Kribbella solani: one gene and its partner. The protein of the gene in region 1 interacts with the protein of each later gene in a pairwise test. Links are inferred from orthologs where the notes say so. Each region holds a gene or a part of one and is shown on either strand. Other genes may lie near its edges.

What was found.
Region 2: the proteins of HDA44_RS06695 (region 1) and panC interact in binary tests that used the Escherichia coli proteins (3 or more experiments, as listed by UniProt). The link is inferred for Kribbella solani from one-to-one orthologs.

The regions. Positions count from the first base shown.
Region 1 is NZ_JACHNF010000001.1:1,531,278-1,534,372, forward strand. What follows is about bases 196-2,972. They hold HDA44_RS06695 (NUDIX hydrolase), read right to left. Parts: upstream 1,952-2,972; coding sequence 1,439-1,951; downstream 196-1,438. Other genes in these bases: HDA44_RS06685 (RNA polymerase sigma factor), read right to left, coding at 196-611; HDA44_RS06690 (phosphotransferase), read right to left, coding at 684-1,442; dop (depupylase/deamidase Dop), read left to right, coding at 2,025-2,972. Also shown: HDA44_RS06680 (hypothetical protein), read right to left, coding at 1-30; more of HDA44_RS06685, read right to left, coding at 27-195; more of dop, read left to right, coding at 2,973-3,095.
Region 2 is NZ_JACHNF010000001.1:6,370,572-6,373,875, forward strand. What follows is about bases 46-3,031. They hold panC (pantoate--beta-alanine ligase), read left to right. Parts: upstream 46-1,117; coding sequence 1,118-1,945; downstream 1,946-3,031. Other genes in these bases: HDA44_RS29450 (2'-5' RNA ligase family protein), read right to left, coding at 46-90; HDA44_RS29455 (Rossmann-like and DUF2520 domain-containing protein), read left to right, coding at 174-1,121; HDA44_RS29465 (L-aspartate oxidase), read left to right, coding at 1,968-3,031. Outside these bases: more of HDA44_RS29450, read right to left, coding at 1-45; more of HDA44_RS29465, read left to right, coding at 3,032-3,304. UniProt on the Escherichia coli protein: Catalyzes the condensation of pantoate with beta-alanine in an ATP-dependent reaction via a pantoyl-adenylate intermediate.

The DNA of each region.
Region 1 (3,095 bases):
GACGCGCGGCGGTTCGAGATCGGTGGTCATGTCAGCTCCTCGGTGAGGTCGACCCGGCTGAGCAGGTCGGGGAAACGGCGGCGGGTGCGGTGCAGGCGGGCCTTGACGGTCCCGGCCGGTACGCCGAGGGCATCGGCGGCCTCGACGATGGTGAGTCCGGACCAGACAACGAGTTCGAGCGTCTCGCGCTCGTGCCGGGGGAGTTGCGCGACGGCCCGCCGGATCACCGACATCCGGCGCTCGTCGTCCAGGCGCCGGGCGACGTCCGGGGCGTGGTCGACGTGCGGGAGGGGTGGCGGGAGCCGGTCGATCAGTCCGCGGAGCCGATTGGCGGTCCGGGCCAGCGCCCGGCACTCGTTGCCGGCCACGACCAGCAACCAGCCACGGGCGGTCGCGCCGGTGAGTGGGCCAGGTGGATTGCCCTGGAACCGCCGCCAGGTGCTCAGGAACGTCGCCTGGACGACGTCGTCTGCCGTACTCCAGGACGCGGTCCGGCGGAACGCGAACGCCCGGACGTCGTCGGCGTACCGGTCGAACAACTCGCCGAGGGCGAAATGGTCGCCGACGCGCAACCGTTCCCACAACTCCTGGTCGGCGGATCCCGTAGCCATCGACGGCTCCGTATCGTCAGTCAGGATGATCTTCACATCAGTTAGTGACCGGGCACCGGCCGGAAGGTTGCATCAGAGCGCTCGCTCGACCTCCCGGATCCCGCTCGCGACCTCGTCGGGCAGGTCGAGCCGCAGCCCACGGTGTACGCCGTACCAGGGGCTCAGGCGCGCCCAGTCCGTGGCCCGGGCGATCAGGTCCGGCGTGGGCTCGTACGCGGCCGTGGCAGCCGCCGCGACGGTCGCCGGGGCGCCGTTCAGGAGCCAGCAGAGGTCGAGTGCCGGGTCGCCGATCACGGCGTCCGTCCAGTCGATGATGCCGGTGATCCGATCACCCGTCATCAGGATGTGGTCCGGACCGAAGTCGCAGTGGATGAGAGCTGTCCGTACTTCGGCCACGCGGTCCAGCAGCTCGTGTGCCGTGGTCCGGACCGCTGCCGGAAGCAGCGGTACGATGAGCGTCCGGAAATCGTCCAGCTCGGCCGACTTCCGCGCTCGTGCGGCCGGAGCGTCGAGTGCGCCGTGGTGGACCGCCTCGGACGGGTCGACGGCGTGCAGCGCCTTGAGAAACGCGCCCAGCTCGCGGCCGATCGCCGTACCGCGCCCGTTCCCAGTGGCGCCGTCGGTGAACGGCTCGCCAGGCAGCATCAGATGACGTACACCGTCGACGGTCGCCTCAGGCGCCGGGACCGGGAGCGGGAGCTGCGGAGCGAGCCAGGGGAGTAGCGTCGTTTCGGCGCGCAGTCGCGGCCGGACCTCGTCGCGCCGAGGCGACCGATAGATCCAGTCACCTTCGATCCACGCGTGGCTGTCCCAGCCTTCGATGATCGTCACGCCAGGCTCCGGACGTACGCGTCGAGCAGACCGACCGTGTCCGGCATGAAGGACCACTCCGGGTCGTCCAGCTTCGCGACGAGCTCGCTCGGCGACATCCAGGCACCCCACGCGACCTCCTCCGGCTGGTGCCGCACCGGGCCGTCCCAGACACAGGTGTACAGGTACGCGTGGTACCGGGTGTTCTCGTCGGCGTAATCACCTTCCGGCAGCCGGGTCAGCTCGGTGCCCGTGATCCCGAGCTCCTCGTCGAGCTCGCGGACGACCGCGTGGAACGGTTCTTCACCGGCTGCCACGACCCCGCCGGCGGTGAAGTCGTACCGGCCTGGGTACACGTCCTTGGTCGGCGTGCGGCGATGGACGTAGATGTCACCGGCCGGATTCCGGACGACCACGCCGGTGGCGGAGTGCCGCAGGTTGTCGCGGCGCATCACCGACCGCGGCGCGGACCCGATGATCCGGTTGCCGTCGTCGAGCAACGCGACCAGCTCGTCCTCCTGTTCGTGCATTCAGGCAGTTTCGCAGGTAACCCTGTGGACACGGCAACGCGTTTAGTCGTTCCTACCGCGTAGGCTCAACTCCATGAGTGTTCGGCGGATCATGGGTACCGAAACGGAGTTCGGGATCTCGGTGCCAGGCCAGCCCGGGGCGAACCCGATGCTGACCTCGAGCCAGGTGGTGAACGGCTACGCGCAGACGCAGCCACTCGCGCGCAAGACGCGGTGGGACTTCGACGAGGAGCATCCGCTCCGGGACGCGCGTGGGTTCGACCTCAGCCGGGAGGTGGCGGACTCCAGCCAGCTCACCGACGAGGAGACCGGCCTGGCGAACGTGATCCTTACCAACGGCGCCCGGCTGTACGTCGACCACGCCCACCCGGAGTACTCGGCGCCCGAGACCACCAACCCGCGCGACGCGGTGGTCTGGGACAAGGCCGGCGAGCTCGTGATCATGGAGGGCGCGCGCCAGGCCCGGCTGATCCCTGGCGCGCCACAACTCAACCTGTACAAGAACAACGTCGACAACAAAGGCGCCTCGTACGGGTCGCACGAGAACTATCTGATGCGCCGGTCGACCCCGTTCGCGTCGATCGTGCGGCACCTGACCCCGTTCTTCGTGAGTCGTCAGGTAGTCACCGGCGCCGGTCGCGTCGGGATCGGCCAGGACGGCGCGACGCACGGCTTCCAGATCAGCCAGCGGGCCGACTACTTCGAGGTCGAGGTCGGCCTGGAGACGACGCTGAAGCGGCCGATCATCAACACCCGGGACGAACCCCACGCGAACCCGGACCGCTACCGCCGGCTGCACGTGATCATCGGCGACGCGAACCTGTCCGAGCTCTCCACGTACCTGAAGGTCGGCACCACGTCACTGGTGCTGGCGATGATCGAGGACGGCTGGCTCACCGACGATCTGGGCGTCGACCGGCCGGTGACCACGCTGCACGAGGTCAGCCACGACCCGTCGTGTACGCAGCTGCTGACCCTCAAGGACGGCCGCAAGATCACCGCGGTCCAGCTGCAGACGGAGTACCTGGAGCAGGCCCGCAAGTACGTCGAGGACAAGTACGGCGACGACGCGGACCGGCAGACCAAGGACGTGCTGCACCGCTGGGAGCAGGTCCTGGACCAGCTCGCGACCGATCCGATGGGG
Region 2 (3,304 bases), 4.8 Mb from region 1 along the record:
CGAACGCCAGCGCTCCGTGTACGCCGCCAGCTCAGGCACTGTGATCAGAATCGCCGTCAATCCGGTCCGCGCTGCCCACGCATCAGTCACCCCAGCATCCTCTCATCGCCTACGCTGGAAGACAGATCGTCTGGTACCCCGCCGTGGGACTGGAACGAGAAGAGAGTTGAGTGATGGAACGGATCGGCTTGATCGGAGCCGGCCGGGCCGGGTCCGCCGTGGGAGCAGCCTTGGCGGCAGCCGGACATCCCCTGGTCGGTGTCACCGCGCGGTCGGACGCGTCTCTGGAACGCGCCGCCCGCCTACTACCTGGCGTACCGGTGCTGACGGCGGATGAGGTCGCGGACCGCGCCGAGGTGGTGCTGGTCGCCGTACCGGATGACCTGATCCGCGAGGTGGCGCAGGAGCTGCCGTTGCGCGCTGGGCAGTACGTCGTACATCTGTCCGGAGCGCATGGGCTGGAGCCGGTGGCCGGGCTGAGTGCGACGCCGGTCGCGCTGCATCCGTCGATGACCTTTCCCGGTGGGCCTGTGCGGCTGGACGGGGTCATGTTCACCGCTACCGCGCCAGACTCGGCTCAGGGGGTCGTGGAGCGGCTGGTGAAGGCGGTGGGTGGACAGGTGCAGTGGGTGGCCGATGAGCAACGTGCGCGCTACCACGCCGGGCTGGTGCACGGTGCGAACCACTTGACCACGCTGGTCACCCAGGCGGTCGGTGTCCTGCGAGAGGCCGGTGTGGCCGATCCGGTCGCGACACTGCGCCCGCTGCTGACCGCAACCCTCGACAACACGCTGCGGGCCGGTCATCATGCGCTCACCGGGCCGATTGCCCGGGGCGACGTCGAAACCGTCGCGGCACACCTGGCAGCACTGCGCACGGGGATGGATCGCACAAGGACTACCTACGCCGAGCTGGCTCGCGCGACAGTGGAATTGACTGCGGCGGACGGCCGGCTGGACGCGGCCACTGCCGACCGGTTCACCGAACTGCTCGACGGGCATCCGGCGGTAGCGGACCCGGCCGCCGACCGTCACCCGACAGCACCGGACCGGACAACACCGCAGGATCGGACAGCGCAGGATCGGACAGCGCAGGATCGGACAGGGGAGGCACCGCGATGAGACTCACCCAGACCAAGGCCGAGCTGCGAGCAGCGACCGCGATCCGGCCGCGCGCGGTGGTGATGACGATGGGCGCGCTGCACGAAGGCCACGCGGCGCTGCTGGCCGAGGCGCGCGAACGGGTCGGACCCGAGGGCAGCGTGGTCCTGACAATCTTCGTGAACCCGTTGCAGTTCGGGCCGTCGGAGGACTTCGACCGGTACCCGCGGACGCTGGCCAGCGACCTGGCGATCGCCAAGAGCGAGGGTGTCGACCTGGTCTTCAACCCGTCCCGCGACGAGCTGTACCCGAACGAGCCGTCGGTCACCGTGCATCCAGGCCCACTCGCGGACGAACTCGAAGGCGTGTTCCGCCCGGGGCACTTCTCCGGCGTACTCACCGTGGTCTCGAAGCTGCTGCACCTGACCGCGCCGGACATCGCGTTGTTCGGCGAGAAGGACTACCAGCAGCTGACGCTGATCCGCGAGATGGTGTGCGACCTGGACATGGATCTGGACGTGATCCCGGTGCAGACCGTACGTGAGGCCGACGGGCTGGCGTTGTCGTCACGCAACCGCTATCTGAGCGAGACCGAGCGTGACGAGGCGCTGGTGCTGTACCGGGCGCTGAGCGCCGGCGCGAAGGCCGGGATGAACGGCCCGGACGCGGTGGTCGCCGCCGCACAGGCCGAACTCGAAGCAGTACCGTCGGTGAAGATCGACTACCTGGCCCTGCGCGCACCCGATCTCGGCCCGGTGATCGGCCCCGGCGAGGCGCGGATGCTGATCGCGGCCCGGGTAGGTCTGACTCGTCTCATTGACAACATTTCCATCACCCTCAGATGAATTCCGTTGATACGGTCGCCGAATGACCGTGCCTGCAGTTCCGCAGCGGCTGGCTGCGCCGGAGCCTGGTTGGACCGACAGTGCCGACGTAGTGGTGATCGGTTCCGGCGTGGCCGGCCTGACTGCTGCTTTGAAGGCTCGTGAGTTGGGGTCCGTGCTGGTGGTGACGAAGGATGTCGTCGCCTCCGGGTCCACGCAGTGGGCGCAGGGCGGGATCGCCGCCGCGCTCGACCCGGAGGACTCGCCGGAGGAGCATCTGCAGGACACCCTGGTCGCCGGCGCCGGGCTGAGCGACCCGGAAGCGGTCCGGGTGCTCGTCACCGAGGGCCCGGAGGCGGTGCACGACCTGATCGACCTGGGCGCGCGCTTCGACACCCTGGCCGACGGTGAGATCTCGCTCGGCCGCGAGGGCGGCCACCACCGGAACCGGATCGCGCACGCGGGCGGTGACGCGACCGGCGCGGAGATCGAGCGGGCGCTGGTCGCCGCGGTCAAACGCGCCAAGGACATCCGCATCATCGAGCACGCGCTCGTACTCGACCTGCTGACCGCCGCCGACGGCGCGATCGCCGGCGTCACCCTGCACGTGATGGGTGAGGGCCAGCTCGACGGCGTCGGCGCGATCCGGGCCCGGGTCGTCATCCTCGCCTCCGGCGGGCTCGGACAGTTGTACGCGGCAACGACCAACCCGAGCGTGTCCACCGGCGACGGGATGGCACTCGCGCTCCGGGCCGGCGCGAAGGTGCGGGACCTGGAGTTCGTGCAGTTCCACCCGACCGTACTGTGGCTGGGCAAGAGCGCGAAGGGCCAGCAGCCGTTGGTGTCCGAGGCGGTGCGAGGCGAGGGCGCGTTCCTGGTCGACCACACCGGCAAGCGGTTCATGCTCGGCCGGCACGAGCTCGCCGACCTGGCGCCGCGGGACATCGTGGCGAAGGCGATCATGCGGCAGATGCTTGCCACCGGCAAGGATCATGTCTACCTGGACGCCCGGCACTTCGGCGACGAGAAGTGGCGGGTCCGGTTCCCGACCATCCTCGCGTCCTGCCGGTCGCACGGCATCGACCCGGTCCGTGAGCTGATCCCGGTCGCCCCGGCCTGTCACTACTCGTCCGGTGGCGTCTGGACCGACCTGAACGGTGAGACGTCGGTGCCCGGGTTGTACGCCTGCGGCGAGGTCGCCTGCACCGGCGTACACGGAGGGAACCGGCTCGCCTCGAACTCGTTGCTCGAAGGCCTGGTGTTCGCCCGCCGGATCGCGGCGCATCTCGCCGCCGGTCTGCCCGAACAGCGCGATCCGGTCGAGGACACGCGTACGCCCGGGCTCGTCGACGCGGACATGGTCCCCGAGCTGCAGCGCGC